3 regions of the uncultured Virgibacillus sp. genome follow, and region 2 is predicted to be linked to each of the others. Evidence: riboswitches for the same ligand, from Rfam matches in the RefSeq annotation. Region 2 holds a riboswitch; each other region holds the start of a gene.
The links. A riboswitch is a leader RNA that binds a small molecule or an ion and turns the genes downstream of it on or off. The one in region 2 is predicted to bind thiamine pyrophosphate.
Positions count from the first base shown of each region.

Region 1: another riboswitch for thiamine pyrophosphate. It lies ahead of tenA (thiaminase II); the one in region 2 lies ahead of Q1A47_RS14700 (lipoate--protein ligase family protein).
Region 3: another riboswitch for thiamine pyrophosphate. It lies ahead of Q1A47_RS03765 (YkoF family thiamine/hydroxymethylpyrimidine-binding protein); the one in region 2 lies ahead of Q1A47_RS14700 (lipoate--protein ligase family protein).

Region 1 is NZ_CANMAB010000045.1:19,634-29,583, reverse strand. It holds gene Q1A47_RS11270 (hypothetical protein) at 1-100, opposite strand, end outside; gene Q1A47_RS11265 (DUF2642 domain-containing protein) at 114-308, opposite strand; TPP riboswitch at 588-699, shown strand; gene thiW (energy coupling factor transporter S component ThiW) at 904-1,401, shown strand; TPP riboswitch at 1,390-1,492, shown strand; gene tenA (thiaminase II) at 1,557-2,243, shown strand; gene thiD (bifunctional hydroxymethylpyrimidine kinase/phosphomethylpyrimidine kinase) at 2,243-3,049, shown strand; gene thiM (hydroxyethylthiazole kinase) at 3,046-3,819, shown strand; gene thiE (thiamine phosphate synthase) at 3,859-4,440, shown strand; gene Q1A47_RS11235 (hypothetical protein) at 4,782-4,925, opposite strand; gene Q1A47_RS11230 (MerR family transcriptional regulator) at 5,169-5,906, opposite strand; gene Q1A47_RS11225 (hypothetical protein) at 6,729-7,364, opposite strand; gene Q1A47_RS11220 (permease prefix domain 1-containing protein) at 7,378-7,776, opposite strand; gene Q1A47_RS11215 (PadR family transcriptional regulator) at 7,773-8,102, opposite strand; gene Q1A47_RS11210 (MDR family MFS transporter) at 8,504-9,934, opposite strand.
Region 2 is NZ_CANMAB010000074.1:4,771-14,720, forward strand. It holds gene Q1A47_RS14680 (6-phospho-beta-glucosidase) at 1-74, shown strand, start outside; gene Q1A47_RS14685 (PTS sugar transporter subunit IIC) at 76-1,347, shown strand; gene Q1A47_RS14690 (PTS lactose/cellobiose transporter subunit IIA) at 1,352-1,681, shown strand; gene Q1A47_RS14695 (PTS sugar transporter subunit IIB) at 1,686-1,988, shown strand; TPP riboswitch at 2,284-2,391, shown strand; gene Q1A47_RS14700 (lipoate--protein ligase family protein) at 2,543-3,364, shown strand; gene lipA (lipoyl synthase) at 3,357-4,301, shown strand; gene hprK (HPr(Ser) kinase/phosphatase) at 4,407-5,333, shown strand; gene Q1A47_RS14715 (hypothetical protein) at 5,924-6,328, opposite strand; gene Q1A47_RS14720 (glycosyltransferase family 4 protein) at 6,509-7,594, shown strand; gene gndA (NADP-dependent phosphogluconate dehydrogenase) at 7,695-9,101, shown strand; gene Q1A47_RS14730 (hypothetical protein) at 9,344-9,562, shown strand; gene Q1A47_RS14735 (S8 family serine peptidase) at 9,930-9,950, shown strand, end outside.
Region 3 is NZ_CANMAB010000009.1:46,784-56,733, forward strand. It holds gene Q1A47_RS03720 (PspA/IM30 family protein) at 1-132, opposite strand, end outside; gene Q1A47_RS03725 (DUF4178 domain-containing protein) at 161-670, opposite strand; gene Q1A47_RS03730 (hypothetical protein) at 1,159-1,698, opposite strand; gene Q1A47_RS03735 (glyoxalase/bleomycin resistance/extradiol dioxygenase family protein) at 2,148-2,561, shown strand; gene Q1A47_RS03740 (pentapeptide repeat-containing protein) at 2,587-3,228, shown strand; gene Q1A47_RS03745 (CHY zinc finger protein) at 3,255-3,566, shown strand; gene Q1A47_RS03750 (energy-coupling factor transporter transmembrane protein EcfT) at 3,866-4,651, opposite strand; gene Q1A47_RS03755 (ABC transporter ATP-binding protein) at 4,626-6,290, opposite strand; gene Q1A47_RS03760 (ECF transporter S component) at 6,287-6,868, opposite strand; gene Q1A47_RS03765 (YkoF family thiamine/hydroxymethylpyrimidine-binding protein) at 6,865-7,473, opposite strand; TPP riboswitch at 7,590-7,692, opposite strand; gene Q1A47_RS03770 (DctP family TRAP transporter solute-binding subunit) at 7,917-8,981, opposite strand; gene Q1A47_RS03775 (sensor histidine kinase) at 9,284-9,950, shown strand, end outside.

The DNA of each region.
Region 1 (9,950 bases), on a different contig from region 2:
CGTTCGAAAGAATACCTTCTATTAAATTACTATCTGTAGCTACTTCAACATTAGAACCTACACGTGTATTCAATTCAGCAGAAAAAGTATATAAAAACATCGTTATTCCTCCTTTATAATTCAGTAATCAACTCAATTTTATTTATTCGAATCAATGTTTGTTCTCCTGTATTTTCAATTAAGACAACATAGTCAGATCTAACCTTCAAAAGAGTCCCTGTTACTGTTCCAAAAGGAGTAGTGATCTCTATCTGTTCGTTCACCAAACTCTGAAGTAATTCTCTAATCGTAGAGGGAGTGCTTACCATTTTATCTTCACCCTTTCTTTAATATATCTCTATTTACCCTATGCTAAATTCATCTTGTCGTAAGGGCATTTATTTCCAAATAACATAAATTCAACAAATATCATATAACTATAAATAAAACTTAATAGACTGCTATCTTTAAGTGATATTAAAATTACGCGTTTATAAAAATAACTCTGTAGGTTAATACGCTATATTCTTTTTCCCATGACAAATAACAATATATTTGTTATGCTTGATTCAGTTAGTTGCTGAAAGCATAATTAAATTCACAAGTTACTTAACTACTAGGGGTGCCCAATATGTGGGCTGAGAGGAAACACGTGACGTTTCTAACTCTTATGGACCTGATCTGGTTAATACCAGCGGAGGGAAGTAGTAGACGCAACGTCTTTCTATTTTCTTACACAAAGCCAGGTCCATGGAGGATCTGGTTTTTTTCATAAGAACAGAGTGGATGTATATTATGCTTTGCTGTCTACCTTTAGCATCCATAGCTACTGGGGAGAGGCGTGTAGGACGTAAGCTATACCGCATATTGTCGGTAATTCCTATTGTTGTCCTATGCTCACTTTTTATAGAAAGGAGGGAATAAGTGAGAAGAACGCACGTATTAACATTGATGGCAATTTTCGTAGCAATTGGAACATTAGGAGCACAATTCTTATGGTTTCCTGCTGGAATTGCTAAAGCGTATCCAGTGCAGCACGCAGTAAATGTAATGGCGGCAGTAATACTGGGACCTGGTCCAGCCGTAGTCATAGCTTTTATGATTGGAATTTTACGAAATATGCTGGGGATTGGTACATTACTTGCTTTTCCGGGAGCAATGGTTGGTGCTTTCCTTGCTGGGCTTTTTTATCAGTGGTTTGGTAGAAAGCTGTGGGCTGTGATCGGAGAAAGCATTGGTACTGGTATTATCGGATCATTCATAGCGGTTCCATTTGCTAAATTGTTTATGGACAGTGCTGCTGGCGCTTTCATTTTCATGCCATCGTTTTTGGTAAGTAGCATAACTGGCGCATTTATTGGCTGGTTCATTTTATTACGAGTAAAGCAAGAAGATACGATACGCGTACAAGGAAACTACTAGGGGCGCTTTGTTGCTGAGATAAGGACTTTTCCTTTGTCCCTTTGAACCTGATCTGGATAATACCAGCGCAGGAAAGTAGTGGGGAACATATTATTATCCTCTATTTATCTACTTTTACACCTCTAGTGGCTTCCCATAATAGAAGGAGGCTAAATATGAATTTCACTGATCAATTAAGAGAAGAAAACAATGATATTTTCCAGCTTATTTTTAATCATCCCTTTGTTCAGGGGATAGGGACTGGCGAGATTTCTAAAGATGCGCTCGCACATTATATTAAAGCGGACTTTGAATACTTAAATGCCTTTATGCAAATTTATGGAATAGCGCTATCCAAATCAAAGAAACGTGATGATATTGCTTATTTCTTTGATCAAATAAATTTTATATTAAACGATGAAATCCACCCACATCATAACTTCTGCAATCATATCGGTGTGGACTATGCGTCCTTACAAGGACACCCTTTGCCACCTACTGCAGATCATTACATTAAACATATGATGTATCATGCACAAATGGGAACGTCTAGTGAGATACTAGGAGCTCTACTTCCATGCCCTTGGACATACTTAGAAATTGGTAGGGAATTAATGGAGCAGTATAATCCTAATAAAGATCACCCTTTTTACGATTGGATTAGTTTCTATGCAAGTGGTGATGTAGATAATACCACCTTTGAATTGAGAAAACGGTTGGATATACTTGCAGAAAATGCTGCCAAGGATGAAAAAGATCTCATTAGAGAAGCTTTTCGAAAAAGCTGCCAGCTGGAGCTTAAATTCTGGGAAATGGCCTACACATGTGAATCATGGCCAAACGCAGAAAAGGTGAACAGCTAATGGATAGCATACCTTGCGCGCTGACTATTGCTGGAACAGATCCGAGTGGCGGTGCTGGCATACAGGCAGACCTAAAAACATTTCAAGAACTAACCGTATATGGAATGTCTGTAATCACCTCTGTTGTGGCACAAAATACAACCGGTGTGCAAAACGTACACCATCTACCTGTTACGATGATAAATGAGCAACTAAACTCAGTTATATCAGATATGCCTGTGCATAGCATAAAAACAGGTATGATTGCGAACAAAGATATGATGCAGGTTATTGCAGAGCACTTGTCCAAATCAGTTGTGAACTATGTCATGGACCCTGTCATGGTTGCAACTAGTGGCGATCCATTAATATCGGAAGATGCTCGATCGTTTCTCAAACAGCAGCTATTACCATTAGCGACTGTAGTTACTCCTAATATTCCTGAAGCACAGTATATTACAGGACAATCTATTGATAATACAAGTGATTTGCAAGAAGCGGCTTTCGAGATCGTCAAAAGCTTTGGAGCACGCGCAGCACTTGTTAAAGGTGGCCACCTGCAAGGTAAAGCCGTCGACTATTTATATGATGGGAATAAGCTTTACACGTTCGAAGCAGAGCGGTTTCAAACAAAGAATACACATGGTACAGGTTGTACGTATTCAGCGGCAATTACTGCTCATCTAAGTAAAGGTCTACCACTTTACGAAGCTGTAAAGCAGGCGAAACAGTATGTAACAGCTGCTATTCAATACTCCTTTTCACTTGGTGCCGGTAACGGACCTACAAATCATTGGGCGGTACGCAAAGAAAGGGTGGAACAATGACACAATCCATTATTCAAGCAGTTAGAGAACAAAAACCATTGATCCATAACTTAACCAATGAAGTAGTCATGAATTTTACAGCTAATGGTCTTTTAGCCTTTGGTGGAGCACCGATAATGGCAAAAGCAGAACAAGAGGCTAAAGAAATGGCTACCGCTGCGAATGGTGTACTTATTAATATTGGTACAACAACTTTAAACGAGCTATCAGCTATGAAACTAGCAGGAATAGCCGCAAATAAAAAAGGTATCCCTGTCGTACTTGACCCAGTTGGCGTAGCGGCTACAACCTTTCGCCAAGAAGCTGTAAAGCATTTGCTACACGAAGTACAGTTTACCGCAATCAAAGGTAATGCTGGTGAAATGGCACAGCTTGTGGAGATCCCTTGGAAAACAAAAGGTGTTGAGTCAATTGGGGACGGTAATCTAGAAGAAATTGCCGTTAAAGTTGCCAAAGCCTATCATACAACTGCTGTAGTTACTGGTGAGACGGATGTAATTTACAGTGAAGGGAAAATAATTCACAACACGACTGGTCATGTATGGCTAGAAAAAATTACTGGTGCAGGCTGCTTATTAGGAGCTATTCTAACTGCATGCTTAACAACTAATCATGCTCTAGAAGCTAAGGCATTGGCAGCAGTACAGTTTTATGGACTTGCTGCTGAACACGCGGCTTCTCAAGAATATGTGCTTGGTCCTGGAAGCTTCTTACCAGCATTTATAGACGCCCTTTCCAAAGACTTAGATCAATTGAAAGGAGTTAATTAATCTTTGCAGCTAAAGGATGCTCTAAGAAAATACTTTATTATGGGTAGTCAGAACTGCCATAACGATCCAAAGCATATTTTGGAACAAGCAGTAAAAGCTGGTATAACAGCATTTCAATTTAGAGAAAAAGGAAACGGGTCATTAACTGGTTATAAAAAATTTATTTTAGGAAAACAACTTCGGAATATCTGTCAAAACTATCGTATACCTTTCTTCGTTAACGATGACATAGAACTTGCTGAAATATTAGATGCAGATGGTATCCATGTTGGTCAGGATGATGTATCTGCTCTGGAATTACGTAGGCGTTTTCCAAATAAATGGGTCGGCCTTTCTGTATCAAATAAAACAGAATTAGTAAATAGTCCCATTTCCTCTGTTGACTATTTAGGAGTGGGGCCAATATTTTCTACTACAACAAAAGAGGATGCTAAATCAGCGATTGGACCGAATTGGATAAAAGATATCAAACAAGCTTATCCCTCCCTGCCAATTGTGGGTATAGGTGGTATCACTACAGACAATGCAGCTTCTGTTATCCAAGCGGGAGCGGATGGGGTTGCGATCATATCCGCTATAACCCTTGCAGAAGATATTAATAAAGCTGTTCTACAATTATAGTAGTAACAATCTATATTCAAAGAGTGCAGAAATAGCACACAAAACAATTAAAGCTGTGCCCAATAAAAAACAATCGGCACAGCTTTTTTTACGCTTGCTTTTTCGTCAATCCTGCGACTCTTTATACGAATAAAAGCAAAGCGCCCAATTAGAAACGTAGCGACTGGAGCGAGAGAAAGAATCATGGTGAGCTTCCGAGCCAATAATGAATTAGATTAGAGCGATTCGTGAAGTCGCATCGTTTCTGGTCGCTGAAGCTGGCCGCGGCTCAACACGCCCATATTTATCCACTTGAATAAAAAGAACCCGTAGCTCCAAGCTACAGGCTCATCAACATAAATCTATAGTTCATATCGCTTACAATGGTGTTTACTCCCCGCTTTACACCCATTCACACCGGAATCTGGTGACACTGCTGCCGATGCTGAAATAGACGAGAAAAGAAGCATGGTAAGAATGGAACTACCCAGCAATAACTTTTTCATTGTTTTATCACTACTCCTTTTATAATAATCTATCTACATTTTACTATACACTGTCACTCTCTAATTGTATATAAAAATCAGAATTTTGGTAATATAGTAGCAATCCTATTACATAAAGTAGCCTTTAGAACTACCATAACGACTGAAGGGAATAAGCACATAGCTCTATAGATAATAAACTGTTCGTAAAAACTTCAGCATGATTAACCGAAAAGAGACTGAAGCATTCCTGCCTCCTTCTATTTATTGAAGATTATCAGCATAGGCAGTCATCGCATCTCGCATGAATACAGCTAAACCATTACCATATTGATCGATATTTTTTGTGAAACGTTCATCATCTACATATAGTTGGCCTAGTCCTTTAAAAGCTTCTAGTGAATACGTTCCTATACGATTTAAGAATTGATACCATTCAGCAATTCGTTCTTGAGCAATTTCAGAGGCAGGATCTTCATGACGAACTTCGGCTAATTTACGATAAATCGCATGGAACGTTTCCTCAAACTCTTTTTTTTCAGCTTTTGTGAAGCTATTAAGTTTTGCATTCGATTTATTAACTGCTTTATCCCCCCAACGCTCTCGCGCTTCCTGTTCATAAGGATTATGACTAAAGTCAAATCCGGCAAATTTTTCTTGATTACTCATTACAATCTCTCCTTTTTTATACTTTAATGTTTTATCAATCGTTCCAATCATTGTATTGATTCGCCTCCTTTTATCAAGCAGCATTTTGCGATGCATCTCTAAGGCCTCAGCTTGATTAAAAGAAGGGCTGTCAATAATTTCTTTAATTTTCTTCAAAGAAAAATCAAGTTCCTTAAAAAATAAAATCTGCTGCAAACGTTCTAGATCATTCTCTGAATAAATGCGATATCCTGATTCGGTTGTTTGTTCGGGAGTCAATAGCCCAATTTCATCATAATGATGTAGTGTGCGCACACTAATCCCAACCAAATCAGCTACTTCCTTTACTTTCATAGCTGTTAACCTCCCTGTAAACTTACTATAAAGTATAACGTAACGTTAGAGTCAATAGAAAAAATAATTAACAGCATATTTAAATTCTAAATACAGGTTACCAATCGCTATATCCAAACAAAAAGAACCGGAAACAAAGTATTTCAGTTTAAAAAAACGGAGCAAAATTCGCTCAGTCCTTATCACTAAATGCTCAGATTTACGCTTTCTCTAGTAGCTATTATGGAATAATAGCTACTGCTTGACCGCCACTCCGGCTGCCCACTTCCCTTTCCGTGGGGTTTGTCCTTCAGCTAACTTTTTTAGCAAAACCCGCTCAAAAAAGTGGATCTTCAGGTCAAACATTTCCCACAGGAGTTGAAGTGGCCGCCCTTCGCTATTATCAGGCTCTACAACGCTAGCATGAAGTAACACAGCTGCTTTTATACTCACGGATAGCGATTTTCACTTTACCCATTGTAAAAAAGTCAACCTATTACTTATGACAAGAATTGTTGCACCTTCTCATAGCGGAGACGAATTACGTAGACTCCTGCGGGATTAGCGCGAGCCGAAAATCCACTTTGCAACGTGTTCTTCTTTGCAAAGTTAGTTGAGGCCGTGCCCGCCGAAAGCGAAGTAATTCGTCGGAGCATTGCCAATATACATCAAACATTTCAAAATAACTACTTGGCTTAACGCAGTCATTGCACTGATTTTATACTTTCTTAACTTATAAAAAAAGCAGAACTATCATTCGATTCGAAATCCATCCTCTTTTCTAGTTCTAAACTATTTGTTGCTGTATTGAAGCACCATTCAGCGGCTGTTTACACGCTTGATTCATGATTCCGTATTCCGTTTATATACAAAAAAATACAGGCTTAATGGCCACCAAAGAATGGCGAAAATCGGATAAATGGCCCAAATGGTACCTGGTGAGTAAATAATATTTACCATTATAAAAAATAAACAAAGAAGTAATGACGCATGGAGTGAAAAAGTAAAATACGTACTTCTTCTCACATGATACACAGATAGCGGCCACCATAATACAGCAAAGGCGGGAAATATAACCCAAGGAGTATGCGGAGAGACTATTACGTTTAGTAAAAAATAATAAAGAATAGCAACGCCACTACCAACAACTGCAACTCGTAATGTCTTGGCTTTAGCCCCTAAGAACACAAGAATCGGCCAGTAAACCAACGGAATAACTGTATACGAAACCCATGGATACGTAGGAGTGCTTCTGTTCTCAATGATGAGAAGAATTAATAGTAATGTACTAGTAATAATAGCAAATAACGTCTGTTTCTTCTGCTTATAGCAATACAACCCTAACGGGAAAACTAACATTACAACGGCTGGGTACATAAACCAAATATGTTCTACACTTGTTAACATATTTACAATAAATAGAAAAATAATTGTCATTACTGAGCCTGTAACTAAAAAAGCCAAATCAATTTTTTTCACATTGTGTTCCTCCTCACTTTTTACGCTTCCAAGAAAAGTACATTGTTAGCGGCCACCAAAGTACTACAAATGTTGGATATACAAACCAAATGATATCTGGTGTGTAGTAAAAGTTAATAAATACGAACAAGGAAATAATCAGAAGACTACTCCATATGGAATACCATAAATTAAGCTTAGGCAAATTCCTCTTCACAGGTTGTTTTGCGCCTAATTCTTGCTTTAAATCTTCAATATCCCCAAAATCAACAATAGCTTTATTTATCGCATCCTCCTCTGCCTTTCCTTGTTCCATCAAATCCCAGACCTTTTCTTCAAGGTTTTGGGTTACTTCTTGCATAACTGCGTTTTTTTGTTCACTTTCAGGAATGTTTTTAAATAATTCCTCAACATATCCAATAATTTCTTTCAATTTAATCCCTCCATAAATAAATCAATAATTTCCTTTGTTTCCTTCCATTCTTGAACAGTTTCTTTTAAATAAGCTTTTCCAAGAGTCGTTATGCGGTAATACTTTCGTTTTCCACCTCGGGAAACACTCCCAAAATAGGACTCAATTAGATCCTTTTTTTCCAGTCGCTGAAAAACTGCATATAAAGTAGCTTCCTTTATTTGAAATCTGTTATCTGTTCTGGAACTGATCTCTTTCGATATTTCATAGCCATAGCGATCCTCTTCACAGACTAAACGTAAAATTATCGATTCCAAGTGACCACGAATAATATCACTTCTTATCATTATCACACTTCCTTATTTTACAACTATTCTATCTGATAGAGTAATCATACGATAAATTACTCTATCTGTCAAAGTAATTTTTCAACCTCCTACATTAAAAAAAGACTGATAAAAAAATAAAGAAACAATAAAAAACGAACAATAATTAGTTGAAATTAATTATTGTTCGTTTTTTTGATTAGGATCATTCATTTAGTACCTAAAATAAGCGAGAGTCCGGCGGGAACAGCACGAGTCTGAAGATCCACGTGGTAATGTGTTTTTCTTTACCAAGTTAGCTGAGGCCATGCCTGCGGAAAGCGCGTATGTTTTCACGGTGCGGCGATGATACTCCTATTGATAACCAGATTATTCGTATTTTGAGTAAAGAAGTTGTGTTTTGTCCCAGCCTCGCTAATGATTTAATTCTCTTCAGGCTGTTCTAATTCTTGTTTATCCTGATCTCTTGGAACGGCACGGTATACTAGAAAAGCCAAGATAACGGCAATAATTGAAATAGCAAAAGCAATGAAATAGACTAGCTCTACTCCAGCTACCATTGCATCACTAATTGTACCTGGGTCATCTGGGTTTTTAGATTGACCTAAAAAATGATTTTGTCTTGCATTTAAAATGCTAATGAAGACAGAAACACCGATGGCACCTGCTACTGGCTGTAAGGTCGTCATTACTGAGGTACCATGCGGATATAATCGTTTTGGAAGTTGATTTAAACCGTTTGTTTCAGCAGGCATCATAATAGCTGATACCGTAAGCATCAATAGAATATACCCAATAATAATCATCCATGGTTCTGTATCAGCATGAAGTCTACTCATCATAAACATTGTTCCACTTAATACAATCGAAGCAGGTATCATTAATAATCTTGGACCGAATTTATCAAATAGATGCCCCATAACAGGTGACATAAGTCCATTCAGAATGCTTCCAGGTAAAAGTAATAAGCCAGCTGTAGCCGCTGATAATGCTAACGGGCCTTGCATGAACACAGGTAATATGATTTCTGACGAAAACATAGTCATCATAATGATTAGAAACATCAATATTCCATGTGTAAACATCGGATATTTAAAAACACGTAAATCCATGACTGGATCTTTTAATTTAAATTGTCTTAATGAGAAGAACGTGATTCCTATTACACCAAGGATAATAAATGTGTAGACATTAGGACTTAAAAAGCCAGCCTCTCCTTTTCCTGCTGAGCTAAATCCATAAACTAGTGAACCAAAACCAATTGTTGAATACACAAGTGATCGTACGTCAACTTTTGGTTTAGTAACTTCTGATACATTTACTAAATATCTATAAGCAAATGCAACAGAAAATAAAGCAAATGGAATGACACAAATAAATAAGAAACGCCATCCGAGATATTCTACGATGATCCCTGACAATGTTGGCCCTATTGCTGGCGCAAACATAATAACCAGACCGACAAGCCCCATCACCTTTCCACGTCTATGTGGAGGAAACACAAGTAAAAATACGTTGAAAATGACTGGCATTAATAAACCTGTACCAGCTGCTTGAATAAGCCTTCCCGTTAATAAGATCGGAAAGGTTGGTGCTAATGCACATATTGTTGTTCCCAACGTAAACACAAGCATTGTTCCTAGAAATAATTGCCGTGTTGAAAACCATTGTAATAATATAGCTGAGGCAGGAATAACGATTCCCATAACAAGCATAAATCCTGTAGCCATCCACTGAACGGTTGGTAAAGATACATGAAATTCCCCCATTAATGTGGTTAAAGCGATATTTAATAACGTTTCGTTTAGGATGGCAAAAAAAGCACCAATAATTAACGATAACATGATCGGCATAACCTTAAAATTAGGA
Region 2 (9,950 bases):
GTAAGGTTGTGCTTGATGAGTTATTAGAAGCACATAAATCATATTTACCACAATTTAAATCAAGGGGGAATTAGAATGAATAAGTTCATTGAAATTGCTGGTCGTATTGGATCACAACGTCATCTAGTAGCAGTGCGTGATGGATTCGTTGCGATTATGCCTTTAATTATTGTTGGTTCATTAGCAATCCTGATTAATAACTTTCCGCCATTTGGAAGTTTCAATTTCGTAGAATGGATGAATGGTATTTTTGGAGACGGTAATTGGCAGGCAGTTGGGGGAAGTATTTGGAATGGAACCTTTGCTGTATTGGGACTTTTAGTTTCGTTTTCTATCGCTTATAATTTAGCTAAGTCCTATGATGTTGATGGCTTATCAGCAGGTCTAATATCTGCTGGGGGCTTCATTATGCTCGTCCCATGGACTGAGGATGGTGGCTTGAATGCAGCATGGTTGGGGACACAAGGGTTATTCGTCGGAATTATTCTTGCATTAGTATTAACGGAATTATTCAGAATCTTAATAAAATCAAAAATGACAATTAAAATGCCAGAAGGTGTTCCTGAAGGAGTAACTCGTTCTTTTAAAGCTTTAATTCCTGCAGTAATTATACTCATCATTCTTGGTTTCTTCCAAGCATTGATGAATGTATTTGCAGAGCAAAGCGTGTTTGAGGTTATTTTTAATGTAATTCAAGAACCATTACAGGGGTTAGGAAATACGCTGCCTGCAGCAATGGTTGTCTCATTCCTTAATCATTTACTATGGTTCTTTGGTTTACATGGTACGAATATTATTGGATCCGTTATTGAACCATTATATTTACCATTAATTGAACAAAATTTAGATCTATTTAAGGGTGGAATGTCCGCATTTGAAGTACCAAATATTGTAACAAAGCCATTCCTTGACTCATTCGTGTTCATGGGGGGATCTGGTACCACAATTGCCTTATTAATTGCTATCTTTATTGTCATCCGTAGAGAAAAGAATCACCCTTATCGTCAAGTGGCAAAGTTATCTGCACCAGCAGGGTTATTTAACATTAACGAGCCAGTAATATTTGGTTTGCCAATTGTTTTGAATCCTGCAATGTTAATTCCTTTTATTTTGATACCGGTTACGTTAACTGTTACGTCATATATAGCATTGGCGACTGGACTAGTTCCAAGAACAGTAGCGATCTTGCCGTGGACAACGCCACCAATATTAAGCGGTTACTTAGTAACTGGAGGAAGCTGGCGTGGAATTGCCTTACAGGTATTTAATTTAACGCTTGCTGTACTTATGTATATACCGTTTATAATGGCAGGAGTTAGAACACTAAGACAACGAAAAGAGGGTTAATACAATGGAAACAACAGAAGATGTTCAAATGTTATCTTTCCAAATTATTTTACATGCTGGAAATGCAAGGTCACATGCGATGGAAGCAATTTCTCATGCAAAGGCATACCAGTTCAACGAGGCACGTCAAAAGATTGAAGCGGCTGATAAAGAATTTAATGACGCACACCATATGCAAACAAAACTGTTACAGGAAGAAGCAGATGGAAAACAAACGAATTTATCCGTAATATTGATCCATGCGCAGGATCATTTAATGACGGCTATGACAGTGAAAGACTTAGCGGTTGAAATGATAGACATGTATGAGAAAATACAAACATTGGAGGGATAATAAAATGAAAATTATACTAGTTTGTTCAGCGGGGATGTCAACGTCTATGCTTGTTAAAAAAATGAAGCAGGCAGCTGAGGAGCGGAATCTAGATGCAGAAATAAATGCAGTTGCTGAATCACAGTTAAAAAATGAATTAGATAATCTAGACGTTGTATTAATTGGTCCACAGGTTCGCTATTTAGAAAAGAAAATCAAAGAACAGGTTGAACCACATGGCATTGCCGTCGATGTAATCGATCAAATGGCATACGGCATGATACAAGGTGATAAAGTTTTAGATCAGGCAGTAGAGCTTGCAAAATAATTTCATACATGAAAGGAATAGCTGCCTGTTTTCTGAAGCGATGGATTACAGCGCAGCTATTTTTTTATCGTCTAGGAAATAGTGAAATTTGCCAATGTGGAAAATAGGCGCGTTTTGGACCGCGTACAGCCCCAGCCCCCAGAACTAGGCGACATTCATGTTGTTTGGTCGTATAGCATTTTAAAGGGATTTATTAGTCTGCTAAAGATGAGCTATCAGAGTTTTCTTATTTAGACCTTTACAATTTATACCAATCTTGTTAAGCTGTTTTTGTTAGAAAATTTAATAGGAAATGTTACAGCACTAGGGGAGCTATTTGGAATAGCTGAGAAAGACGTATTCGTTTTGACCCTCTGTACCCGAACAGGATAATGCCTGCGTGGGAAAGTGTGGTCACCAAGGCTACATAAATGTTGACTGCATTCACAAGGAATGCAGTTTTTAATTTAATGTATAGCAAATCGTTCTCTGTTTTGCAGGTAGTCAGTCTAGTTTTGATCTCGATAGCTCTTTCTATGTGCTGGAAGTCGATTTCTTATTGGGAGGCGATTTTCATGCATGAACAATGGGGATTTTTAGAAAATGTACCACATGATGCTTCCATTAATATGGCATTAGATGAAGCCTTGCTTCATTGGCATTATGAAGGGAAAATACCGCCGACATTACGGTTTTATCGATGGATGAAACCGACACTTTCGATTGGTCATTTTCAAAAAGTAGATGGAAAAATTGACTTAGAAGGTGTACAAAAACATCAATGTCAGTTTGTACGCAGAATGACAGGTGGAAGTGCGGTATTGCATGATGATGAATTAACATACAGTATTGTTATTTCTGAGGATCATCCTATGATAGCTTCTTCGATTCGCCAAGCTTATTATGATTTGTCGAAAGGAATTCTAAAAGGTTATCAAAACTTAGGAATAGAAGCAACCTACGCTGAATCATTTTCCAAGGAGAGAAGTAGTATTTGCTTCGAGCGGCCTGCTTTTTATGAAATGGTTGCAGATGGTAAAAAACTCTCAGGAAATGCACAAACTAGAAAAAAAGGGGTACTGCTTCAGCATGGATCGATACCGATAACCATGAACATTGATTTGCTGTTCGATCTATTTTTATTTCCTTCAGACAAATTGAAAGAAAGAAAAAAACAAGGCTTTTGGAAAAAAGCAACAACAATTAATCAGTTAACAAATCAAGCGCATTCGTACGAAACAATTAAACCTGCTTTTATGGAGGGGTTCTCGAAAGGACTAAACATTAAGCTAGAGCCTTTTTCATTAACGAAAAATCAATGGGATGAAGTATATAAACTTGCTGAAACAAACTATTCTGATGAGAACACGAGAAAAGGAGCGGTCACCCATGCCTAAAGATCAGACGTATATTCGAAAGCCTGAATGGTTAAAAACAAAGTTAAATACGAATAAATCATACAGAGGACTAAAAAAACTAATGCGTGATAATCGCTTAAACACTGTATGTGAAGAGGCACGTTGCCCGAATATTCATGAATGCTGGAGTGAAAGAAAAACAGCTACCTTTATGATTCTTGGAGATACATGTACACGAGGATGCCGTTTTTGTGCTGTAAAGACTGGACTGCCAAATGAACTGGATTGGGGAGAGCCAGAAAGAGTTGCGGATTCTGTTGTTGTAATGGGGCTTAGACATGTTGTTGTAACAGCAGTTGCTCGCGATGACTTAAACGATGGTGGTGCTGCCGTTTTTGCTGAAACTGTTCGAGCAGTACGAAGAAAAAATCCTGGCTGTACTATCGAAATTCTACCTTCTGATATGAAGGGTGACTATGATAGTCTGCATACACTTATGGATAGTGCTCCAGATATTTTTAACCATAATATTGAAACGGTAAGGAGATTAACAAAACGTGTACGTGCTAGAGCGATGTATGACCGTTCCTTGCAGCTACTTCAACGGGTAAAAGAAATTGCTCCAAACACACCAACAAAATCTAGTATTATGGTAGGTTTAGGAGAAGAAAAAGAGGAGATTATTCAAGCGATGGATGATCTGTTAGCACATCAGGTAGACATTGTAACAATTGGTCAATACTTACAACCAACTAAAAAACATTTAAATGTAGAGCGTTATTATCATCCTGATGAGTTTAAAGAGCTGAAGGAAATAGCTATTAATAAAGGCTTCAGGCATTGTGAGGCAGGTCCATTAGTTCGTTCTTCCTATCATGCAGATGAGCAAGTAACACAAGCTTCTGCACAGCGTCGAATTAATTATATGAAGGGCTATGAAAAACAGGAAAATAAGGAAGTCGACTTCACTTTTTAACTTCATCATGATACGTTATCATGAAACTTCTTGTATCTGTTTTTCGTAATAAGAATAGTCAAGAGATTCAGACCTATGAAGTGAATAGAAATGGAGCGTATACAGATGAATGCTGTAACAATAAAGCAACTAGCAAAGCAATTTAGTTTGGAAGTATTGGCAGGAAAAGACCAATTGAACCGAACGATAACAAAAGCTAGAACGCATCGGCCTGGATTGGAGTTTATTGGATACTTTGATTTCTTTCCGATGGAACACGTTCAAGTATTGGGAAGAAAAGAAATTACCTACTTACATCAATTATCACATGAGGAGCGGCAGCTACGTATCGGTAACATCGTAAACTATCATCCACCTTGTTTTATTGTTACATCAAATCAAGAGGGATTAACGTATTTGACTAGATTTTGCAAGCAAGAAGGTATTCCATTATTACGTACGAAGGAAGCGACATCTACATTTATGGATAAATATGATGCTTATATGGTAAAGGCATTAGCTCCTGAGACTGCTGTTCACGGTGTATGTGTTAATATTTTTGGACTTGGTATATTGATTCGTGGTAAATCTGGAATTGGTAAAAGCGAGATTGCCCATGCCTTAATTGGTCGAGGACATCGGCTTGTAGCAGATGATATGGTTGTCTTAAAAAAATTAGGACCAGAAACATTACTCGGTACACATAATGGTACAAATAAGGAATTTCTTGCACTACGAAGCATTGGGCTCTTAAATGTGGTAAGACTGTATGGTAGAAAGGCATTTCAAGAGGAAACTCGTATTGCTCTTGATATTGAGCTGGCAGCGTGGCAAAAGAATGAGTTAAATAATGAATTAGAAGTAGCTACGGAAACTAGTGATTATATGGGGGTAACAATTCCTCGTATTGAAATACAGCTACAGCCTGGTCGTGATGTTGTCGGCTTAATTGAAGCGGCAGCAAATAATTGGTATTTACAGCAGCAAGGATATAGTGCTGCGGAAGAATTTATTCAACGTTTAGATTCTGATCGGACAGAAACAGAAGAGTAAAAATAGATAGAAGTCCTTCTATCATAGAAGGATCAAGAGACTGAGACAAAAGAATGAAGAAACAATCAAAAAACGAACGATAATTGGTTGAAATTAATTATTGTTCGTTTTTTGATCAAAATTATTAATTCAGCACCTGAAATAAGCGAGACTCCAGCGGGAACAGTACGCGTCCGCAGATCCACTTGGTAAGGTGTTTTTCTTTACCAAGTTAGCTAAGGCCGGCCTGCGGAAAGCGCGTATATTTTCACGGTGCGGCGATGATACTCCTATTGATAACATGATTATTCGTATTTTGAGTAAAGAAGGTGTGCTTATTCCAGAAAACCATTACACGTCATGTGTGGGAAGTAGCGATAGAACAGGTTCAAAGGAACTGGATTTATAATCAAAGTAAGTGGATGTATCCGAATGAGAAAAGAGAAGTGGAACGTAGCTACGCAGATTCAGAAGAACTGCATGGGCTGCGTTATTGTCGTTTCCTCGGAAAGCGAGTGGTATTCCGTTCGCCTACGAAAAAAGTCTTGTAGAAAACACAAAAGGTTCTCTACAAGCTAAACCTCCTACCATATCAAGGAGGTTTTTATACGTTATGGAACCATTAAAAATAAAGAAATAACAGAAATAAGTGGGATGGCCATTGTTAACATTAGGCTGATCATCGAAAAGTTGTTTACAGCCGATTTGGAATTTTCCTCCACATCTACTTTTCTCTGCATAAAAATAAAGAAAGCAGCAAATAACATGAAAAACACAATAATTATTCCAGGGACATATAAAGTAGAAACATCAGAAACAGGGGCTAGCTTTGAAAAGCCGTATATAATGAGAATAATTGGAATGGCTTCGCTTATAGCTACACCTAACATCATATTTGTTTGTACTTTACCTTGCTGTCTAGGATCCTTTTTAAGCTTTTCAACGTTTATTTTAAATAGAATTAAAATGGGAAATACAGCGAATGCTGCTGCAGCGACAAAAACATAGGGAATCACTGTCTCATCCTCCTTACCTCTAGTAAAAATGCTAAAACCAGCTTACCATGTACTATGAAGTTCCACAATAAGATTTGCTAAAAACTGCTATTATTCGATATAATTTAAGCTGGTCTTATCTGAATTGAAAATAATTATAATCCAGCTAGGAAAGTCATCTAGGATACTTAGGAGAATTCTATGTTTAATTACTTGGATTTATGGATTGCGTTTTTAATAGCACTCTTAACTGCTTTTTTACTTACATATCCAGTGAAAAAATTTGCTATGTTTATTGGAGCTGTCGACTTACCGAATCATCGTAAAATACATACGAAGGTGACACCTCGTTTAGGTGGACTTGCTATATTTTTAGGAACGATAGCTGGGATGATTTATTTACATCCTATGCATCCACATTTACCAGAAATTGCTGCAGGTGCTGTTGTAATCATTCTTACAGGTGCTTTAGATGATCGGTTCAGCATTCGACCAGTTGTAAAGCTGACGGGCCAGCTAATTGCTGCTACATTTCTCGTATCTGCTGGGCTGATTATAGAAAGACTGACATTGCCATTTTTCGGTACTGTGGAGTTAGGTTTTATTAGCGTTTTTGTCACTGTAGTCTGGGTGGTAGGTATTACAAATGCAATCAATTTAATTGATGGCTTAGATGGGCTGGCAACGGGAGTTACGACAATCGCATTGATCAGCATATTTATTATGGCATTAATTGATGCGCAAGTTCTTGTAGCTTACATATGTGTAGTGTTGATAGGCAGTAATCTTGGCTTTCTTTATCATAATTTCTATCCAGCAAAGATTTATATGGGAGATACGGGATCTAATTTTCTTGGATATATGATTGCCGTAGTGTCGATGCTTGGTTTATTTAAAAATATTGCTCTATTCAGCTTTATTATTCCAATTATCGTTCTAGCAGTGCCGATTTTTGATACGTTATTTGCTATTGTTCGAAGAGCATATAATAAAGAGAATATAATGATGGCAGATAATAAGCATATACATTATCAACTGCTACACGCAGGCTATAGCCATCGCAAAACAGTGCTAATAATTTACGCATTTAGTGCCTTGTTTGGTGCAATGGCAATTTTATTTTCCAATGCGAGTATTACCACAGCCTTTGTTATTACTTTTTTTGTACTTATTCTCCTGCATGTATTTGCAGAAATGGCGGGTATTGTAATGGGGGGAAAGCGCCCAATGCTTGACTTATTACAGAGGCTATTCAAGAAGAGAAAAGTAGATAAAGATAATACGTAAATCATAAGCTTTTGTTATTTAAGCAAAGTTTACTATAATGGGATAGAATAAAGATAGAAATTCTTTACTGACATATAGATTAGAAAGGAATGGCATATATATGCAAAAACAGCAAATTGGTGTAATTGGGTTAGCGGTTATGGGAAAAAATCTTGCGCTAAATATTGAAAGCCGTGGGTACTCTGTTGCCGTATACAATCGCTCTGTAGATAAAACAGAAGCATTTTTAGAAGATGAAGCAACAGGAAAAAATTTCATAGGTGCGAAGACAATAGAGGAATTTGTGAATTCCCTTGAAAAGCCAAGAAAAATCTTGCTAATGGTAAAAGCAGGACCTGCTACAGACGCAACTATCGAATCATTGAAGCCTTATTTAGAAAAAGGTGACATTTTAATTGATGGTGGAAATACACTGTATGAAGATACGATTCGCAGAAATAAGGCACTTGAAGAAACAGGTATTCATTTTATTGGAACAGGCGTATCTGGTGGCGAAGAAGGTGCGCTAAAAGGTCCATCTATTATGCCTGGTGGACAAAAGGAAGCCTATGAGCTTGTGGCACCAATTTTTGAGGCGATTTCTGCTAAGGTAGACGGAGCAGCTTGTACGACATACATTGGTCCAGATGGTGCCGGGCACTATGTGAAAATGGTTCATAATGGTATTGAATATGGTGATATGCAACTAATTTCCGAGGCTTATTACATATTGAAGCATGTACTAGGGCTTAATGCAGATGAGCTTCATGAGGTTTTCTCTGAATGGAATAAAGGTGAATTGGACAGTTATCTAATTGAGATTACAGCTGATATTTTTACAAAGAAAGATGAAGATACCGGCCAACCACTAGTTGATGTTATTCTCGACACTGCTGGACAAAAAGGAACTGGTAAATGGACAAGTAAGAATGCATTGGATTTAGGTGTTCCACTTCCATTGATTACCGAGTCAGTGTTTGCTCGCTTTATTTCAGCAATGAAAGATGAACGTGTAAAAGCAAGTAAACAATTGCAAGGTCCTGATGTACCATTTGCAGGTGATAAACAAGCACTAATTGAAGCTGTTCGAAAAGCACTATATATGAGTAAAATCTGCTCTTATGCACAAGGGTTTGCTCAAATGCGTGCCCAATCCGACGAAAATGATTGGGGTTTACGCTATGGTGATATCGCCATGATATGGAGAGGTGGTTGCATCATTCGTGCGCACTTCTTGCAAAAAATTAAAGAAGCTTATGATCGTGAACCACAACTAGCTAATTTAATGCTCGATCCTTATTTTAAAGAAATTGTCGAAGGCTACCAAGGAGCTTTACGAGAAGTCGTAGCTACAGCTGTTAAGCATGGTATTGCTGTACCAGCATTTTCAAGTGCAATAGCTTATTATGATAGCTATCGTTCTGCAGATTTACCAGCTAATCTCTTACAGGCACAACGAGATTACTTTGGTGCTCACACCTATCAGAGAAAAGATAAAGAGGGCGTCTTCCATACGAATTGGCTATAAATAGATTACCCATTACGGGAATTATAAAGGATGATCAGCTGTCCATCAAACATGACTAATTATCAGAAAGTCTCTATATCCTGTGGACGATGCTTAGCTTGTTTGAGAACAAAAGTCATTCAGCTTTTCCGAAAAATCAATATGCCACACGGAAACATCATTGATAATTTCTCCCACGGCATAAAAGTAAATAAGAAACAATAAAAAGAACTAAAATGATGTACGGCACCCCAAAAGTTAGAGTGAAATCTATCTTTTGGGGTGTTTCTTTATGGCTTATATATAGTGATCCATATAAATTAATGGTAGTAAGAGCATATCAAAAGGGTTATTTAGAATATGACATGTTGGCTAAGAAGTATGGAATAACAAGGAGTTCCCCATTTAAACGGCAAAAGAAGGGTGCATTTTTTCTCCGTGCAATGTACGGCTACCCAATCTTTCCTGCGGGAACAGCATGAGCCAGAAGCTTCATTTAGTAATGTTTTTTTCTTTACCAAGTTAGCTTGATAAGTGCCAACGTGAAGCGAGCCTATTTCAGGTTACGTCGTGGATTTCCTACTATATTAATAATACCGTACAAGTCTATCTACCATTTGAATGTAGAAAAAGTAATAGAAACATGACAAAATATTGGAGGTTTATGTTGTTTTTCGTCGAATTACCAAGAATTTCTATAACTTTAACACTAGGACTTTTGATACTGGCTTAATATTCGGAAATTTACTATGATTGTTAATATCTGAATATTAAGTCTTAGTTTATTCAGAGGAAGGAGGCTAGAGTCACGATTCTAGTAAACTACCAAATTAATAAGGGGGAGAATGTATGAAGGGGAAACCAATGCTA
Region 3 (9,950 bases), on a different contig from region 2:
TGCTTCACGAATATCCTCTTCCATGTCACGCATGAATTGATCAAGCATTTTCACTGGATCTTCTGCCTTATCTAAAACAGAATTTAATTCGGACTCAACAACGGTTTTCATTCGCTTAAAAAATTTAAACATGTTCATTCCTCCAAAATAGTATTTTATGTTACTTGCTAGCTATAATTTTCAACTCAAACTCTTCAATTTCGTAGCCTGTGCTAACTTCAATTTCATTGCCCCATTTTTCGATGGATAAGAATTTCTCTTCATCATCGTCGTAGTAATCAAAATAGTGACAAGTCATCCCTGATAGATTTTGACTACGGCCAACCCCTATTACTCTAGCGGTCCCTGATTCATCTAAGTAGTACGTTGTACCATCATATTCTAATTGTTTGGGGATCGGTTCTTGAAGCGGTAATTTTATCTTTTCATACATTCCGAGGTTGAGCTCATCATCCATTTCAACACTCAACCATATAGTTTTATGTGTACCCTCGAGCTGATATGCATGCCATTTAAAACCGTGATCATCGTAACTGATTTTTCCGACTACTTTATAGTCTTCTAGGTCAAAGGTTACAATGTCATTCATCTCAAGATTAAACATATTTCTCTCTTGTATTGGCTTATTGGTATCATTCTTTTTGCCAAATAAACGTCCCAATATACTCATCTATTCACCTCAACTTATCTTAGCATACTTTCATTATACTAGTACGAATGACAAATGTATAAGTTTCAGATTTTATCAAAATGTTGAGGACTTTTGTATGGGACAGCATTTCGTTAAGTGGATACGACAGAACTAATTTTGGCTTAGCTGGCCCTTCTAATATTTTGTGATTTGTGAGCCTTTAACTCTTCTTCTCCAAAAAATCGACAATTACTTTGCCAATCTTTGATCGGTTTAGAATCAACTTTATATATTCGGCCACATCATTAAGCGTAATTTGGCTATTGTTATAAAAATTTAAAATCTCCATTTATATTTCTTTCCAAACGCTATATTTTCTCATAAAAAATCTCCCCAGTAGGCAAACAGATTTATTTTTTCATCTGTCTATCTATCGGGGAGCATATTAGTTTTATTTAAAATATGACTTAGGGTACTTTTTTCTGTCTCTCATTCAGTTAGGTCTCGCCATGTTTACAAGATTTCTTTTATCTATTTTTTTGATCAAGTTTAGTTTTCCCTTTCAAACCGTAATATACTATCCAAAATACAATTGGAACAAATAGTGAATAAACTTTATTTTCTTCTGGTAATAAAAACAATAAAGCTACAAATATAATAATTGCTGGCACCAACAGTATAAAATACTTTCGTTTATCCATATAGAATCTCCTTATAAGTAAATATTTCCCTTGTTTTTTATTAACTTTAGTGGTTATTTTAGTCGTAATTCCACCGCGTTTTTTAGTTGAACTTTTGGGCATAGATGTTTTTATAGATGACGCCTTTCCATACCACTCTTTAACAGATATCATACCACTTTGAATCGCAACATGAACTTTTTTTCCTTTTTTAGTTAATTTTAAAATTTGCTTTGCTCTTTTTTGAGACTCTAAAGTAGAAGCAACTCCCACTGCTGAAATATAAGGACCTATTCCAGGGATAAAAGAGGCTCCAGCCCATGCAATTGTAGATTTATAACTAATATTCAACTTAGCAGCATATGCATTTGCATCAGCTTTAGTCATAAACATATCTATACCTTTACTGGTAGATTTATGACCTCCTACCTGATAAGTAGTTGTTGCAGCAACATAACCTCTTTTAGGTTTTTTTGCTGCTTCTACTTCGTGACTAAATGAATCACTAAAAGAAACAAAAGTTAAATAAAAGCTATTAGTAAGATTACAAAAAACTTCCCTAATTTCATAACCATCCCCCTAATTTCCATATTTATCTTTTTGCACATAAAATATTATAATATAAAAATGAAAATTTAGGGATATTTAAATGTTAAAATATTCCACATATTTTAACATTTAAATAGTCTGTTGGAACGCGAGAACAACCTATATATGAATCGTGTTTTTGGTAGTATGAGGAATGGATCCTTGTTTTTTTAAATTTTAAATGAAATATTCCATTTAAAATGTGCTATTGGTATGATGTAAGAAAATAATGAATAGGAGGAGTACAAATGAAAAAAATTGTACCCCATTTACGAATTAAGAATTGCAAGGATGAAATAGCATTTTATCAAAAAGTATTCGGTGGCGAGATCAGAAATACACAGATGTCAGATGGTATTGAGATGTTTCAGGGCCATGAAGGTAAGTATATTCATGCAGAATTGCATATAAATGAAGACTGTATTTTATATATGGCAGATGTATTTGATGAGGAGATTATTCAAGGTAGTGATGTCCTATTAGGTCTAGATCTAGAAAGTGAAGAGGAAATCACCAACATTTATGAAGCGTTAGCTAAAGATGGTGAGGTGAAAATGAAGTTACAAGATACCTTTTGGGGTGCAAAGCATGCAATGGTTACCGATAGAAACGGCATTTCATGGGAGTTAAATTATACGAAAAAAATTCAAAACGATGCTTGAGCGTAAGATATGGGAGGGTAAGCTAATGAAGCGAAAAGTAAGAACGATTCAACAGCCGCTATTACCAGAAGGTTTAAGTCAGATATCTTTATCGGATATTTCCAATGAAACACTAGTGGAAATCGGAAAGGTTACATATGTTGATGGTCCGATAGAAGCAGAGCATGTGCGGTTTGAGGAAGTTCATTTTAGAAATGTAAATCTAACGGGGTCAAAGCTGCCATTTTCTTCTTGGTCCAACAGTATCCTTGAAGATTGCGATCTGTCACATGTGGATTTTAGCAGGACCCGTTTTCATCGCGTATTATTCAAAAACTGTAAATTAGCTGGAACGGATTTTGATCAGACGGAACTTCGTGATGTTTATTGGCAAGAGTGTCAAGCTCCATATGCCTTATTTAATCAAATGGATATGCGTGATGTTTGTTTTACGAATTGTTTATTAAAGGGTGCGAATTTTTTAGATTCGAAATGGGACTATGTTCAATTCGGACATTCAACGATTGATGATGTCCAATTTACAGGTACGTCCTTAAAGAATGTTGATTTAAGCAATTGTCAATTTACAACGATTCATACGAATGCCGAAGAAATAAAGGGAGCAATCATTTCAGCTGAGCAAGCCGTTTCTTTTATCGAATTGTTTGGTGTGAAGGTAAAAGATTAGGGTACTGCATGAAGGAGAAGGTAAAGATGATACAGGTATTCGGTAAGGTCGTTGATTCTGAAACACGATGTATCCACTATCATTCCGAAAGAGATGTTATCGCCATTAAATGTAAAATGTGTCAAACGTATTATCCATGTTATTACTGTCACGAGGAAGCAGAAAAGCATACGTTTACTAGATGGAAGGAAGAGGAATTTTCTAATAAAGCCATCCTTTGTGGAGTGTGCAAAACGGAATTAACGATTAATCAGTATTTGCAAATGAGTAAATGTATGCACTGTGGATCTGTGTTTAACGAGGGATGTAGGCTACATCATCATTTGTACTTTGATTAAAGATAAAGAGAAATGTCTCCTAAAAATGTTAGATGAAGCAACTGGAATATGCGAAACTTCTGTGGTAATCGTAACGGTTGTGATGACCTCGTCATTATATCTCTACTCACGAGGAGGTTAAACTATTGCACGGATATTCCAGTTGTGTGAAAAGAGAGCTAAGTTTTGGGATGTAGTATTTGTGTTCTTTTTTAGAAAAACCCCCGCTGTAAAGCTATAACGTGCTATGAAAAGTAAAAATGCTATAAAAATAACTACTGAAAAATATCTGATTTCTCTCTAGTTAAGGGACTCCTCGTCTAAAATTGTCCTTTATACCAGCTAAAACACCCCAACTTAATAGAAATCATAATAATAATGAAAAAAAGGAGAAGCATACCCACCAAAAAAGTCCAATCCTGCCATTTAACCGTAAATGTTCTATAAAAGGTGCGTTGCCTCTCGCCGCTGAATCCTTTAGACTCCATAGCTACTGCTGTTCGTTCTGCTTTGCGAATTGCTCCGGCAAGTAAAGGGATTGCATAGCGTTTATATTGTTGTATGGATTCTTTTATTCCGTTAGCTCTTCGTACCCCTCTTATTTGATGTGCGGCACGGATTTGGTTAAGCTCATCTTTCATTAAAGGTAAAAAGCGATACCCAGCTAATACCCCATAAGCTAATTTTGGAGATAGCTTGCATTGCTGCATGAGACTTAGAATGAAATGCACCATATTTGTCGTGAAGATAAACATAAATGATAAGGATGCGAAGGCAAGCATCCGCAATGTTAATGCTAACGCTACCGTAACATCTTCCTTTGGTATATCCCAAAATAGAATCTCCATGGTATCATGTGGTCGATTTGGTTCATCAGCAAAGGCAAGCGTTGTCCAAAGCATACCAACGGATAATAGGATGATAATTAAGAAATAAAGCATGTATCGTTTCCAAGCAATTTTTCCACATACGAAAGTAAGGAGGATGGTGAATAAGCAATAAACTAGTGGTGTAAATGGATCAAACACAAAGGTCAATAGACACACTAATAGAATAACGGTAAAAGCTTTAATGCTTGGATTAAGTTGATTTAATAGCGAAGTCATGCTGATTCACCTCCAAATGTTGTTGCAGTTGAATTCGGGTTGGGTAGTCTAAGTGCCATCTTCGTAAGTCCGAATCCTTCCATAATTGGTCTGGTGATTGATCTCTTATAATTTCTCCGTTTTCTAAAACAAGGACACGGTCCGCATATTTGTCGACGATATCCATGTCATGTGTAACCATGATAATGGATGTGCCTTTGGCATGCCGTTCTTTTAACATTTGCATAAGCTTTAAGGTAGAAGCGGCATCCTGCCCGAAGGTAGGCTCATCTAGAAAGAGTATTTTTTGTTCATCGACAATCATTGTGGCTACACTGAGTCTCCTTTTTTGTCCCTGACTTAGCGAATAAGGATGGCGATGCTCGAATCCTTGTAATTGGCAATTGACTAGGGTGTAATGTACTTTCTCTTCTATATATGATTCTGAATATGGATGCAGACGTAAGCTGTAGGCAATTTCATCAAATACAGTGTCTGTAATAAATTGGTGCTCCGGATTTTGAAACACGTATCCAATCTCTTTTCGCAATAATTTTTCCTTCCAATTACGGATAGGATGCTGACGTAGGAGAATGTCTCCGTGTGTAGGAGCTTCAATACCACTAAGTACTTTTGTTAACGATGTTTTGCCGCTTCCATTAGCTCCAATGATTGCTACAAATGAGCTCTCATACAGATCGAAATCAATTTGATGAAGTACCCTTTTTTGTTTTTTATTTTGAGTAACACGCGAAGCAGATAGTATAATGTCTGCTTGGTGAGCTGCTGGTATTGTCTTTTCTAAAAAGCTATTGTCCATATATGTAACTAATGATGGGGTATCCTTGATTGTTAACGGTGGACTGATATAAGCAGCTTTGTTTTGTTCGGCTGCTGTAAGTACAAGTTTTGTTATTTTTGGCAGGCAAATCCCCTCTTCTAGCACGCTTTCTTTATTATCCGAAATGATCCGTGCTAGTGGGCCATCATACATACATTTTCCGTCCTTAGATAATATGAAAGAACGGTCGATAAAAGATACCCAGCCTTCCAATTGATGTTCGATAACGATTATTCCCATTGATTTTTTCTGTTTAATGGTTTGAATAGTCTTGATAAATTCTTGAGTCGCTTGTGGATCTAAATTGGCGGTCGGTTCATCCAAGATAAGTATCTCTGGTTCTAGTGCTAGCACACAGGCTAATGCTAATTTTTGTTTTTGTCCTCCAGAAAGGGATGAAATGACAGAGTGCTTGTCATCTATTAAGTCAACCATTTGTAATACTTCGTCTATTTTTCTAGCTATTTCAAGCGGCGGTGTACAAATATTCTCTAGGCCAAAGGCAATTTCATCTTCTACCGTTAACATACAAAATTGGCTTTCTGGATCTTGGAATACGACGCCAACTTGTTTGCTAATTGTACCGGGATGTGCATCGTGTATAGATTGACCGAATATGGTAACATCACCTGTCATTTTACCGTCTAATTCACGCGGGTATATACCATTTAAACAGTGTGTTAACGTACTTTTTCCGCTACCACTTGGTCCAAGTAGTAGCATGGTTTCCCCTCTGTCTAACTGAAAGCTCAGATTAGAGATGATTGGTTTATCATTATCTTCATGAAACCAGAGTGAAAGATTAGATACGTTGATCATGATGCGGAACGTTCCTTTCTGATTTGTTTACCAAGCGCAAAACTAGATAGTACGCCTGTTTTCGCGAGTGAATCACTAATTGCTTTTCCGAGCAAACCTGAAATGATTGCCCCACTAATCATTCTTATACATAACATACCTAATATGTATGGAGTACTTAAGGCAGTATAGCCTGATCTAAAATATCCCCAAACAAAACTAAATATAGCTGCTCCAACACCGGCTAACATTAATACCCAAAGTGAATAGCGTTTCCATTTTGTTAGCGCAAAGGCAGCTTCTGCGCCAAGACCCTGTATAATACCCGTAATAATAATGATTGGTCCCATAGCATTACCGAGGAGCATTTCTACCGTTGCAGCAATTGTTTCTGACAAAAATGCAGCTCCGGGTTTACGAATGATATAAGCCGCAATAATGGATACAATAAACCAAATACCAAATATAAAGTCATATCCTATGGGTCCCATGAACGACACGAGAATTTTTCCAATAGGTAAAAATGCTAAATAAACGATACCGAAGACTACGGAAAGAACAGACATAACAATTATTTCCTTTAGCTTCCAATTATTCAAAGTATCTCCCCCTTTTTAGATGGGCTATTTGCAGATATGGTGGTTGTCATAACTAGATGTGATGAATAACTACTTTCTAAATTTGTAAAAACACGTTCAAGTCCATCGAATATAAGTTTTCCATCCCCGTCTAGCCTTGTAGCATAGTGGATAGAGCTAACCTTAACCCCATGGAGCTTCATTTCCTCAATTTGGTTATAAATGATGTTCATATAATTTCCTCCACCCAACGGATAAAGGGAAAATTTGCCGGCAACTTCTTGCTGAAGGTTATTTGTATTTAAATTTAATCGATGGTCGTCCGTTGATAGATATACATCCCCATCGGAGTCTCCCGGACAGCCGATGGAGTAGGTGGCACTAAACACGACATGGTGTCCTGTGCTAGCCGCATGCAAAAAAAGTGCCTTGGTTACATCAAAAACATGTGTGATCTTGCCACGTACACAGGTTTCTACATCTGTTGTTTTAATCCAAACCTTAGATGTATCTACGTTTTTCAGTGAAGTTGTAATTACATCTACAAATTGATCTGTCATTGGATAGATGGCAAAAGAGCAACCAGCAATCCGACTATTAATACAGTTCAATGCTTGTTCGTTCATATCATTTTCCTCCTAATAAATAGTCATGTCAGTGAAGTTATACATAAATAAAAAAGACTGCATTCTTTGGGAATGCAGTCTTCAAAAATATATGTAGGCTATGCCTATAAAACGATATATGAACGACTGCACTTCCCCACGCTAGTATTATCTAGATCGGGTTATAAGGGTCAGAGTAGTCTCTTCTCAGCCATGTACATAGCTCCCCTAGTGCAATTTAAAATAGATATGCAGTTTTTATGTATTTATATATTCTACTAATAGAATAGTTCAATTAGTGCTTTTTGTAAATACGATAAGTGATATACTGTGAAATAAAGCAACTTATAGAACTGCTAGACTTTTTGACTTGATACCTCACATTGCAATGAAGTACATGAACAATGTAATCAAAAGAGTAATAAGCTAAAATGTTGGGTGTATAAGAGAATAGTGAGCAGTTATCATTCTCTAGAATTATACTTATTCTGTATCCGATGTACCTCGTCCATTAACTCGTTGCCAATAATCGTAGTCATCTGATCGTATACAGCTTTCCATGCATTCTTCCATTGCTCTCTTTCTCTTGTTGTAAGAAAGTGAATAGTAACAACATCTTTTTTTCTTAATTCACGTGTATAATGATCATTCATCTCAATCGCGTGACGTTTCCCCCAATCCGTTGCTTCACTTAAGGCAGCTTGAATGGCTGATTGATTATATTCAGATAATGATTCCCAAAAAGGCTTATTAATAAAAACACCGTATCCGAGATAACCGTGATTGCTCATAGTTACAAACGGTTGATGCTCATAGAATTTTTTAGAGTAAATATTAGAAATCGTATTTTCCTGTCCATCAATAAAATGTACTTCCAAGTTTTGATAAGTTTTATTAAATGGTAAGCTACTTGTGCTAGCATGTACTTGATTAAATTGTTCCTTAATAACAGGACTAGGCATAATACGGAAATGGAGTCGGTTTACATCATCTGGTAGTTTGATAACGTGTACTTGATTCGTAAGCTGTTTATAACCGTTATACCAAAAAGTCAAGCCCTTCACGTTTGTATTATGAAGGTTTGCAAGCAATGTTTTCCCTATTTTACCCTCATATGCTTCCGTTACTGCCTCGTGTGTAGGGAATGCATAGGGGAGATCAAGGATACCCCATTTGGGAAATAGCTCACTTACCTTAGCTGTTGCCGGGGCAATCATTTCAACATTCCCATTTTGGATGGCTTCCCACTCATTGGTGTCATTATATAGAGACCCATTTGCATAAATGTGGACTTTGATTCTTCCATTTGTTTTTGCTTCTACAAGTTGAGCAAACTTCCGGGCTGTTTGTCCCTTTGGTGTGTCAGTCGCAACAACATGACTAAACCGAATGATGATTTGTTCACGTAATCCCTCTTGTTCATCATCATAATCATCTGTTCCACGAATTGTCTCGAAGTCAATTCCAATTACGACAGCGGAAACAAGTCCTGTTATAATAAATGTTAGAATTATAAAAAAGTTTCGCAAATAATTACCTCCATGAACTAAATAGAGAAAGTTCAGTGTGTGGTCATTCATCCCGCATATAACCGCAGTAAGCTCCCGCTTCAAGTAATAAAGAGAAACCAATATGGGCGATGGATCGACTGCCGGTAAATGTCCGATTGGTTCGGGCCTCCATGGAAGTAGGTCACAAAGGCGTTGCCACAGGAAGTGGCGAATGAAGCCTTTGTACGTATTTGTTTTAGTAAAAACGGACGGAAGTTTTACTTTATCCCGCATATAACTGGCAGTAAGATACCCACTTCAAGCAATAAAGAGAAACCAAAATGGGAAGTGTGGAACAACTGCCAGTAAATGTCCGATTGGTTCACCTAACCATCCGTGGGGATAAACAAAACCCCCCCACGGATGGAAGTTTCACTTTATTTTATCATAATATTCTATCAATCATTAAACTTAAGGAGAAGTGGGGAATGGTAAGTCTTCGTAAAATGCCAATTAGACTAAAGATTATGATTCTATCTTTTGGGATTGTTCTATTTACGCTCTTAATTGGTGGCATTATGCTTATCGGCAATCTTTTTCAAGGAAAAGAAGAAGGGCTTGGTGAGCGTGGACTTATGACAGGGAGGATCGTGGCGAACTTACCAGAAATAAAGGATTCAATTGTAAAAGCACGAGGCTGGAAAACAATCAATCCAATTGTTGAGCGAATACGTACGATTAATCAAGTTGATTACATTGTTGTTTTAAATATGAACCGTATCAGATTCTCCCATCCAATCGAAAAACAGCTCGGAACGGTATCGTCAGGGAAGGATGAAGGGGCTGCTTTTGCTGAGCATAGTTATGTTTCAAAAGCGAAGGGGGAACAAGGAACTGCTATCCGTTCTTTTGTTCCAATTGTTAATGATAGTTTTGAACAAATAGGAGTAGTGCTTGTCGGAAATATGCTCCCATCATTTTGGAACATACTTTTATCTATACGAGTAG